Linked DNA regions of Novosphingobium sp. G106. The protein of the gene in region 1 interacts with the protein of each later gene in a pairwise test. Links are inferred from orthologs where the notes say so. Each region holds a gene or a part of one and is shown in the gene's direction. Other genes may lie near its edges.

Region 1 (7,655 bases):
CTACCCCCGAACCGTCGACCCGCGCCGCCATGACCGCGGTCACCGGCGGGCGCGGCGGCCCGGCGACGTGCTCCTGCCAGCGCGACCAGGTGAGCTGGACCGGTCGCCCGACCGCACGCGCGATCGCCGCCACTTCGATCGCGTGGTCGTGCTCCAGCCGCCGGTCGAAGCTGCCACCCGCGGGCATCGGATAGAGCACGCAGTCGCGCAGGCCGACGCCGGCCGCTTTCGCGGCCGCCCGCCGCGCCGCTTCGGGCGCCTGCGAGGCGATCCAGAGTTCGAGCCGGCCGTCGTGGAGCCGCGCCGTGGCACTCGCGGTCTCCAGCGTCGCGTGAAGCGCGGGGGCGACGTCGTAGCGCTTTGCCAGAGAGAAATTGCGCTTCAGCGTGCCCGGATCGCCGAGTTCGAGCAGCCGCGTCGCCGCACCACCCCGCACCGCCTCGTCGAGTGCGGTCTCGATCTTGCCGCTGTCGGCGCGGTCCTTGGCGATAAAGTTCGGCGCGATCTCGACCAGAGCGCGCTCGGCCGCCCACCAGGTTTCGGCCACGGCAGCGAGCCAACGCTTCTCCTTGACGAAGGCGATCACCCCCGGCATGCCGCGCGCGCGTTTCTTGTCCCAGCTCGCAAGCTCGGTGTCGCCGATCGGCCCGTGCCGGATCGCGGCATAGACCATGCCGGGCAGGCGCACATCGCCGGCGAAACGGTGGCTGCCGTCGACCTTCGACGGCAGGTCCAGCCGCGGGAAACGCAATGCATCGACATTGCGTTCCCTCGCCGGATGCACGCGCAGCGGCGGCTCCTTGGGCGGATCGAAGTTAGCCGCCTCGGCAGCAAGCACGCCGAAGGGCAGCCGCTTGCCCTGATAGCTGACGAAGCCCTTCTCGACCGCGCAGTCCTGCCAATCGGCATCCCACTGCTTGGCCGCTGCCTGGGCGAGCATCGACCGCGCCGCAGCCGCGGCCACGCGCGCCGGATATTCGTAGGCGGCGAGCGAAGTACCGTCGGCCGTAACGGTGAACACTTCGCCTTCGGCCCAGCGGCGGGTGATCGGGCTGCCGGCGCTGGCGATGCCCGGGAACATCGGCAGCCACAGCTCGGCCCAGCGCGAGGCGAGCGGCAGATTGACGTAGAGCGGGCTCGGCGGCGCCGGCTCGACCGCGACCTGCCGCCAGTCCGCGCCGAGCTCGACCGCGACGATCTGCGCGATCAGCGTGGTGATCCCCTGCCCCATTTCGAGCTGCGGCACCGTCACCGTGACGACACCGTCGCCGGCGATGCGGATCCAGGCGTCGAAGGCGGTCTCGTTCTGCCCGGGCGCGAGCGGAGGCTCGTACTTGTGCGGGCGCAGCGCATACCCGACGGCCAGCCCGCCCCCGACCAAAGCTCCGATCAGGATGCCTCGCCGCGAGACTTCCATGTTAGCGCTTCTGATTGTCCAGCCAGGTCGCCACCCGGCGTGCGATCGCGGCGAAAGCCTCGGCCTGCGGGCCCTCGCCCGCGGCCGGCGGGTTGCCGGCGTCGCTGTCCTGGCGGATCGAGAGGTCGAGCGGGATGCGGCCGAGGAAGGCGTGACCCATCGATTTCGCCGCGGCTTCGGCGCCGCCCTGGCCAAACGGATCGCTGACCTCGCCGCAGTGCGGGCAGGCATAGCCGGCCATGTTCTCGACCATGCCGATGATCGGCACCTCGCTCTGCTCGAACAGGCTGATCGCGCGCGTCGCGTCCATCAGCGCGAGGTCCTGCGGGGTCGAGACGATCACCGCGCCGACGGGCTTGAAGCGCTGCAGCATGGTCAGCTGGACGTCGCCCGTACCCGGCGGCAGGTCAACCACGAGCAGCTCGGTATCGCCCCAGTCGGCATCGACGAGCTGGCTCAGCGCATTGCCCGCCATCGGCCCGCGCCAGGCGATCGCCTGCCCGGGCTCGATGATGTGGCCCATCGAGAGCACCGGCACGCCCCAGGGGCTCGGCACCGGCACCAGCTTCTTGTCGCGCGCGGTCGGCTTGACGCCCTCGTTCGCCAGCAGGCGCGGCTGCGAGGGGCCGTAGATGTCGGCGTCGACCAGGCCAACCTTGCGGCCCATCTTCGCCAGCGCCACCGCGAGATTCGCCGAGAGCGTCGACTTGCCGACGCCGCCCTTGCCCGATCCGACCGCGATGAGCCGGCGCTGGGGCTTGTCGGCGGTCATCGCCACGCGGACTTCGGAAACGCCCTCCTGGCCGCGCAGCGCGTCCTTGACCGCGATCTCCATCCGGTCGCGTTCGAGCCGATCGAGCCCGGCAACGTCTAGCACCAGTGTGGCGACACCATCGGCCAGGCGCAGCGACTGCAGCCGCGCTTGTGCGAGCGGCGGCAACGCTGCTTTCAGTGTGCCGTCATCGCCGTCGCTCATCTTCCGTCCTTGCTGCGAAACACTATGACACGCGCCATAGGACCTCTCGTGCGGAAAAAGCAAAGGCAGGCACTGTTTTTGTGACGAATGCTTCCTATAAGTGCCGGATGAAAACGATCGGAAGTGCCCCGAAGACTGGGTTCATTAGCGGTGTTTTGGCCATGGCCGGACGCCGCAGCCCATGGGGCGGCGGGGACAAGGGCGGAGAGCAACCGGAAGAAGGCGATGCCGAAGAGGCGGACGCCGGAGCGGGAAGCCGTGGCGACGGCGCCCGTGGAGATGGCCCCCGTGGAGATGGCTCGTCCGAACCGCCCAAGGGCCCGCGCAATCCCTGGCTGCCGCCGGGCGGCGACACGCCGCCGCGGCGCTCGGCCACTATCGAAGATATCTTCCGCGCCAAGACCGGCCGCAAACCCGGCGGCGGGGGCGGGGGCGGCGGAATGCCGCGTTTTCCGCAGCGCCCCGACGGCAAGAGCTGGTTCCCCATCGTCGGCGGCGTCGCCGCGCTGCTGTGGATCGGCCTGACCACGACGCACATGGTCGGCCCCAAGGAACAGGGCATCGTCACCACTTTCGGCAAGTATTCGCATACGATCGAGCCGGGCGTGTCGCTGACCCTGCCCTGGCCATTCCAGACGGTCGCGGTCACAGACGTCACCTCGATCAACCGCTTCACCATCCCCGAGGGCGAGGGTGAGAAGCTGATGCTTACCAGCGACCAGAACCTGGTCGACCTGTCCTATCTGGTGCGCTGGAACATCAAGAACCTGAAGCTCTACTCGTTCCAGCTGGCCGATCCCGACCAGACCGTGCGCGAAGTAGCCGAAGCGGCGATGCGCGCCACGGTCGCCGAAGTGCCGCTGCAGGGCGCCATGGGCGGCGCGGGCCGCGCGGCGATCGAGCAGAACGTGCGCAACCGCATGCAGGGCGTGCTCGACGCCTACCGCTCGGGCGTGCTGATCCAGGGCGTCGAGATCAAGAAGGCCGATCCGCCGCAGAAGGTGATCGGCGCCTTCCAGAAGGTCACCGCCGCGCAGCAGAACGCGCAGCGCGACATCTCCACGGCGCAAGGCTGGGCCCAGCAGGTCACTGCTCGCGCCCAGGGTGACGCCGCGGCCTTCGACAAGGTCTACGAACAGTACAAGCTCTCGCCCGAGGTCACCAAGCGCCGCATGTATTACGAGACGATGGAGCGCGTGCTGGGCCGCAACGACAAGGTGATCATCGAATCGCAAGGCGTCACGCCTTACCTGCCGTTGCCCGAGTTTCGCCGGAAAGCGGCCGCCGACACGACGGTGGTAGCCCCTCCCCCGCCGTGCCGCAGCAGGGAGGCCAGTGATGGATTTCGCGCGCCTCTGGGAAGACCACAAGGCCAGCCTGATCGCGCTCGGCATCGCGCTGGCCGCGCTGATGTCGAGCATCATCGTCGTCCCCGAAACCGAGCAGGCTGTCGTCGTCCGACTGGGCGAGCCGAACCGCGTGATCAACAAGTTCCGGCCGAACGTCGATTTCGGCCAGACCGGCGCCGGCCTGTCGCTGCGCATTCCGATCCTGGAACGCGTCGTGCGGATCGACAAACGCGTGCTGGCGGTCGACATGGAGCGCCAGCAGGTGCTCTCAAGCGAGCAGCAGCGGCTCGAGGTCGATGCCTATGCACGCTTCCGTGTGATCGATCCGGTGAAGATGGTCCGCACCGCGGGCACCACCGATCGCGTCGCCGAGCAGCTCCAGCCGATCCTCTCGTCCGTGCTGCGCCAGGAACTCGGCAAGCGGACCTTCCAGTCGCTGCTGACCGCCGACCGCGGCCTGGCGATGAAGCAGATCCGCGCCGGGCTCGACCGCGAGGCGCGCGAATATGGCGCGCAGGTGATCGACGTGCGGATCAAGCGTGCCGATCTGCCCGAAGGCGCGCTTGAAAGCGCTTTCGCGCGCATGGAAGCCGCGCGCAACCAGGAAGCCGTGACGATCGAAGCGCAGGGCCAGAAGCAGGCGCAGATCATCCAGGCCCAGGCCCAGGCCGATGCCGCGCGGATCTATGCCGACGCCTTCGGCAAGGACCCCTCGTTCTACGACTTCTACCGTGCGATGCAGAGCTACGACCGTACATTCTCCGATGGTCCAGGTGCCACGACGATCCTACTTTCGCCCGACAACGACTATCTTCGGGAGTTCAAAGGGCACTAGGAACTTTGAGCGATTTCATGTGCTCGGGATTTCTGGACAATCGTTAATGCGGTCATTCAATATGCGTTCAGCCGCCAACGCTTGAATTGCCGTCGAACTTGAGGCGCTGTCGGCGCCCGGAGCAAAGGAAACTGAAGGACGTGAAGCCCGTGCGATACGCCTATGGAGTCACAACCGCGCTGCTGCTCGGCGGCGCTGCTCTTTCGCTTGCCACCGGCTATCCGGCGGGCGCCCAGGTGGCGCAGAACGACACCACCCAGATGCAGAACGTCGTGCCCCGCGCCGGCGCTCCGGCCAGCTTTGCCGATCTGACGCAGCAGCTCGCTCCTGCCGTGGTCAACATCTCGACCCGCCAGCGCGTGCGCGTCGCAGCCAACGCCAACCCCTTCGCCGGCACGCCGTTCGAGGATCTGTTCGGCGGCGGCCAGGGCGGCGGTGGTCCGCAGGGCGGTCAGGGCGGCACCCCGCAGACGCGCGAGGCGCAGTCGCTCGGCTCGGGCTTCATCATCTCGGCCGACGGCTATGTCGTGACCAACAACCACGTCATCACCGCCGACGGCCAGGGTGAGGTGGAATCGATCACCGTGACCATGCCCGACGGCACTGAGTATCCGGCCAAGCTGATCGGCCGCGACGCGGCCTCCGACCTTGCGGTGCTGAAGATCACCACGCCCAAGGCCCTGCCCTTCGTCAAGTTCGGCGACAGCCGCAACGCGCGCGTCGGCGACTGGGTGATCGCCATCGGCAACCCCTTCGGCCTCGGCGGCACTGTGACCTCGGGCATCATCTCGGCGGTCTACCGCAACACCGGCTCGGGATCGGCCTATGACCGCTACCTGCAGACCGACGCCGCGATCAACCGCGGCAACTCGGGTGGCCCGATGTTCGACATGAAGGGCCAGGTGATCGGCATCAACAACGCGATCTTCTCGCCCACCGGCGGCTCGGTCGGCATCGGCTTCGCCATCCCGGCGGAGACCGCGGCGCCGATCGTCGAGCGGCTCAAGACCGGCCAGTCGATCGAACGCGGCTACCTCGGTATCCGTATCCAGGCGCTCAACGAGGATCTCGCGGACTCGGTCGGCATCGCGCACAACCGCGGCGAATTCGTCCAGGCGGTCGAGCCCGGCCAGGCCGCGGCCAATGCGGGCATCAAGGCCGGCGACGTGGTCGTCAAGGTCGACGGCAAGGACGTTACCCGCGACCAGACGCTGTCGTTCATCGTCGCCAACGTCTCGCCCGGCAAGCGCATCCCGCTCGAGCTGATCCGCGACGGCAAGCGCATGACCGTGACCGCCACGGTCGGCAAGCGGCCGAGCGAGGAAGAGCTGGCCAAGAACAGCTTCGACCAGGACCAGACGCCGGACGACGATTCATTCAGCAAGCCGCCGACCAAGCAGGGCAACGGCCTGTCCGAGCAGTCGCTGGGTCTCTCGGTGCTGCCGCTGACCCCGACCATCGCACGCCAGCTCGGCATGCCCGAAACGCTGCGCGGTGTGGTGGTCAACGCGGTCGATCCTTCGTCCGACGCCGGCACCAAGGGCCTGCAGCGCGGCGACATCGTGCTCTCGGCCAACTACCAGGACGTTGCCACGGCGGCCGAGCTCGAAGCGGCGATCAAGGCCGCCAAGGCCGCCAACCGCAACGCCGTGCTCCTGCGCGTCCAGCGCCGCGGCCAGCCCGCGACCTACGTGCCGATCCGGCTGCGCTAAACGCTAAAACCCTCCCTGCGGCATAGCTGCGGGGAGGGTAATCGGCTTTCAGAGAATGTGCGGCTCGCGCAAATAGCCGAAGGGGCTCTCCCCGTCCCAGCCCGCGCCGTCGGGATAGCGCAGTTCGATGCCAGCGAGATCGCCCGCATCGGCCAGGCGCAGGTTGACGCCCATCTGGACATTGCCGAACTTTGCCTGAGCGCTTGTCGTCAGGACGAAATGCGTCGTCGCGCCACAGTTGGCACAGAACCGCATTTCGGCGGCGGGATCCTCCTTGTCGTCGCGGCTGTAGCCCTTAGTCGCGCCTTCGACCGCGACCTCGGAGGGATGGAAATAGCCCCAGAGCGCGCCCGAGTTTCGGCACAGCTTGCAGTTGCACTCGTGAACGAAGTCCGGGCGCTTGTGTATCTCGACGCGGCTTTGGCCGCAGAGGCAGGAGAGCTTGATCATAGGGCCGCCTCTATCACGACACCTGGCCGTCTGACAGCCGCCCGAACGCCTGTCAGACGAGAGCCATAACGATCCCGCCGAGTAGCGCGAGTGCGCCGACGACCAGCCAGCCGGCCAGTCCTTTGACATAACTCTTCCAGTTCATCGCCACCCAGTCCGGCTGCGCGGCGATCTTGCGCCGGGCGCCATCAACCGTCCCGCCGATGGCGAGAATTCCGAACAGAATCAGGCCCATGCCGAGTGAACGGGTGTCCATGGCACCCTTGCTACTCTGGCCGGACGACCAAGCGCAAGCGGGCACCTCAGTTCACCGGAATCGGACGCTCGCGGCTTCCCGGCTGGCCGGCCCGCGGTGCAGCCGGGACATTGCCACCCTGCCCGGATCGCGCGCCCTCGCGGGGGCGCTTGCCGGTCGCCTGGTCGAGGAAATCGTCGTTGGCCGCAGGCGGCGGATCGGCCGGGACGAGGCCGCCATTGTCTGCAGGCTGGCCGCGTTCGACCGGGGGTTCGCCAGGCCCCGGATTGGAGCCGCCGGGGATCATGTTGCCCTGGTCGTCGGTGTAGTAATAGTCGTTGGGATTGCCCTGGATCTGCTCGTCGTCGGGCTCGAGCTGCCAGTCGGGCAGCTTGAGATCGGTCTCGAACTTCTCGACCGGGCGCTTGGCGACCGCGTAGCGCATATAGGCGGCGAAAGCGCGCGCCGGGGCGGTACCGCCCTGTAGGCCGGGCACGGCATGGGCATCGTCGCGGCCCATCCAGACGCCGGTGGTCACGCCGCTGGAGAAGCCGATGAACCAGCCGTCCTTGTTCGAGCTGGTCGTCCCGGTCTTGCCGGCCACGGGCCGGCCGATCTGCGCGGCCTTGCCGGTGCCGATGGCGACCGCAGACTGCAGCAGGTCGGTGATCCCGGCGGCGA
Region 2 (3,329 bases), 2.3 Mb from region 1 along the record:
GCGGAGGCATTGACGGACGAACCGAAGGTCGGGTGCCGATCCTGCCAACCTGGCGCGTTCCCCTGCCGGGCCGCGGTGCCGGCGACGGGTTTGCCATCGCGGCGCCTCCGGTCGCAAAAGTAAAGCGCCCCCGTTCGTCATGATAAGGATTGAACTTGCGCTCGATATGCCTGCGCCATTCCGCGATAGTCAGCCTCTGCCCCGTGCGAAGGTAATGCTCGAAGGCGAGACGATCGGCAGACTTACGCTCGAACAGTTCTGGATCAGCCATATTTGCGACTCCCATTGACGTTGGAACATAAATAGAACATCCCCAACGTGTCAACGCGACGGTCCGCCAGATGCGTCCGAAACGGACGCTGATCCCGCGTCGAGACGCTTATTCGGCCGGCCGAACACTCCAATCGCCGCCGCTAACTTGCCATTCATGCCTTCGCGCCTACATTGGGGCCGGAATAGGGACCTACGCACGCACATGAACGACGACCAACCGAACGGTAACCCCTGGGTGAAGAGCCTGCTCGTCTGGGGCGGCATCTTCCTCGCCTTGCTCATGGTCGTCTCGATGTTCGGCGCACGGACCGATGTCGGCACCTCGATCCGCTATTCGGATTTCCGCGCCAAGGTCGTCGAAGGCACCGTCTCCGAGGTCCAGATCGGCGAAGACCGCATCGTCGGCAAGTATCGCAACGGCGACAGTTTCAGCACGACCCCGATCCCCAATGACACGACGCTGCAGCCGCTGTTGCAGCAGTACAACGTCAAGTACGCGGGCAAGCCCAAGGAAGAGATGGGGCTGATGGCCTATATCCTCGTCCAGGCGCTGCCGTTCATGCTTATCCTGGGCGTCGCCTTCTTCGCGCTGCGTCAGGTGCAGAAGGGCGGCGGCTCGGGCGCGATGGGCTTCGGCAAGTCGAAGGCCAAGCTGCTGACCGAACGCCAGGGCCGCGTCACCTTCAACGACGTCGCCGGCATCGACGAAGCGCGCGAGGAGCTCGAGGAAATCGTCGAATTCCTGCGCGATCCGCAGCGCTTCTCCAAGCTCGGCGGCCAGATCCCCAAGGGCGCGCTGCTGGTCGGTTCGCCCGGCACCGGCAAGACGCTGCTCGCCCGCGCCATCGCGGGTGAAGCCGGCGTGCCGTTCTTCACCATTTCGGGCTCGGACTTCGTCGAGATGTTCGTCGGCGTCGGTGCGTCGCGCGTCCGCGACATGTTCGACCAGGCCAAGAAGAACGCCCCCTGCATCGTCTTCATCGACGAAATCGACGCGGTCGGCCGCCACCGCGGCCACGGCCTCGGCAATTCGAACGACGAGCGCGAGCAGACGCTGAACCAGCTGCTGGTCGAGATGGACGGCTTCGAGGCCAACGAAGGCATCATCATCATCGCCGCGACCAACCGTCCGGACGTGCTCGACCCCGCACTGCTGCGCCCGGGCCGCTTCGACCGCCAGGTCGTCGTGCCGATCCCGGACATCGAGGGCCGCGAGAAGATCCTTTCGGTCCACATGAAGAAGGTGCCGCTGGCGCCCGACGTCAACCCGCGCGTCATCGCGCGCGGCACGCCGGGCTTCTCCGGCGCCGATCTCGCCAACCTGGTCAACGAGGCCGCCCTGCTCGCCGCGCGCCGCAACAAGCGCCTCGTCGCCATGCAGGAGTTCGAGGACGCCAAGGACAAGGTCATGATGGGCGCCGAGCGCCGCTCGATGGTCATGACCGAGGACGAGAAGAAGATGACCGCTTATCACGAAGCGGGCCATGCCATCGTCTCGGTCAACGAGCCGGCCTCGGACCCGATCCACAAGGCGACGATCATCCCGCGCGGCCGCGCCCTCGGCATGGTCATGCGCCTGCCCGAGCGCGACTCCTATTCATACCACCGCGACAAGATGCACGCGAACCTGTCGGTCTCGATGGGCGGCCGTGTCGCCGAGGAGTTGATCTTCGGCCACGACAAGGTCTCGTCGGGCGCCTCGTCGGACATCCAGTACGCCACCAGCCTGGCGCGCAACATGGTCACCAAGTGGGGCATGTCGGACAAGCTCGGCCCGCTGCAGTATGAAGAGCAGCAGGAAGGCTATCTCGGCATGGGCGGCTCGGCCCGGCTATTCGCCTCTGACGAGACAAACAAGCTGATCGACACCGAGATCCGCGGCCTGGTCGACGGCGCTCACGCGCGTGCGACCGACATCCTCAAGGAGAACGAGGAAAAGCTGCACTTGCTGGCCAATGCCATGCTTGAGTTCGAGACGCTGAGCGGCGATGACATCAAGGAACTGCTCGACAACGGCAAGCTCGAACGGCCGGACCGGCCGAACGGTCCGTCGGCGGCTGCTCCGGTGCGCGGGTCAGCGATCCCCAAGGCCGGCAAGCGCTTCTCGGGCGACACCTCGCCGCAGGGCGTCTGAGCCCCGCTCGATACCAGCCAAGAAAAAGGGCTCCGGAGGAAACTCCGGAGCCCTTTTTGTTTCTGCGGTAACCGCCGGCCTCAACCGTCGTAGTCGCCGCCGATCGAGGTGTTGCGCACCGGCGCGGCGGCGGTGATGCGGAGGGCCTCGGCCGACTGGCTGAGCGAGCCGATTTCATCGACCTCGTCATCATCGTCGGGCAGGACGCGCTGGAGCGAGCCGACCAGCGTCTCGTGCAGCAGGTGCGGGCGAACGGTCTCGTCGGCGATCTCGCGCAGGGCAACGACGGGGTTCTTGTCGCGGTCGCGATCGACGGTGAGCTCGGCGCCGCCCGAGATCTCACGCGCACGCTGCGCGGCGATCAGGACGAGGTCGAACCGGTTCGGGATCTTGTCTACGCAATCTTCGACGGTAACGCGCGCCATGGGCACTCCGTGTAATGGAATCTCGGGAAGACTGGCGAGCTAGGCATCGGCCGGGCAAAAGTCAAGGAATAGGGGCCACCCGGGATAAACCCCTTGCCGCGTCCGCGCCCGCACTCGATAGACCTCGGCGAAGAGGGTGGGGAGCGTAATGCACGATTTCAGGGAATTCCGGCGGCATTGGCGGCCGCTGACCGCCTCGTTCCTCGGCATGGCCTCGGGCCTGTCGCTGAACTCATTCATTCTCAGCACTTTCGCACCCTATCTCATCAAGGAATTCGGCTGGAGCCGATCACAGTGGGCGACATGGGGGGTGATCCAGCTCCTGCTGCTCGTCTGCATGCCGCTCATCGGGCGGCTTACCGATCTCTTCGGCGTCCGCCTCGTCGCTTCGATCGGCGCGATCGTCTTCCCGCTGTCGCTGTTCGCCATTGCCGGAATGAACGGCAGCGTCGGCATCTACCTGGCGATTTATGTCACCCAGACCGTGCTCTGCGCGA

Evidence for each region.
Region 2: the proteins of hflC (region 1) and ftsH interact in binary tests that used the Escherichia coli proteins (3 or more experiments, as listed by UniProt). The link is inferred for Novosphingobium sp. G106 from one-to-one orthologs.

Annotation. Positions count from the first base shown.
Region 1 is NZ_JAHOOZ010000001.1:3,670,559-3,678,213, forward strand. What follows is about bases 2,732-5,654. They hold hflC (protease modulator HflC), read left to right. Parts: upstream 2,732-3,731; coding sequence 3,732-4,577; downstream 4,578-5,654. Other genes in these bases: KRR38_RS17550 (Do family serine endopeptidase), read left to right, coding at 4,727-5,654. Also shown: KRR38_RS17530 (xanthine dehydrogenase family protein molybdopterin-binding subunit), read right to left, coding at 1-1,417; KRR38_RS17535 (Mrp/NBP35 family ATP-binding protein), read right to left, coding at 1,419-2,393; more of KRR38_RS17550, read left to right, coding at 5,655-6,289; KRR38_RS17555 (GFA family protein), read right to left, coding at 6,338-6,739; KRR38_RS17560 (hypothetical protein), read right to left, coding at 6,792-6,995; KRR38_RS17565 (transglycosylase domain-containing protein), read right to left, coding at 7,042-7,655.
Region 2 is NZ_JAHOOZ010000001.1:5,959,135-5,962,463, reverse strand. The notes cover bases 1-2,941. They hold ftsH (ATP-dependent zinc metalloprotease FtsH), read left to right. Parts: upstream 1-475; coding sequence 476-2,407; downstream 2,408-2,941. Other genes in these bases: rpoZ (DNA-directed RNA polymerase subunit omega), read right to left, coding at 2,488-2,832; KRR38_RS29025 (hypothetical protein), read right to left, coding at 1-271. In the rest of the region: KRR38_RS29010 (MFS transporter), read left to right, coding at 2,981-3,329. UniProt on the Escherichia coli protein: Acts as a processive, ATP-dependent zinc metallopeptidase for both cytoplasmic and membrane proteins. Plays a role in the quality control of integral membrane proteins.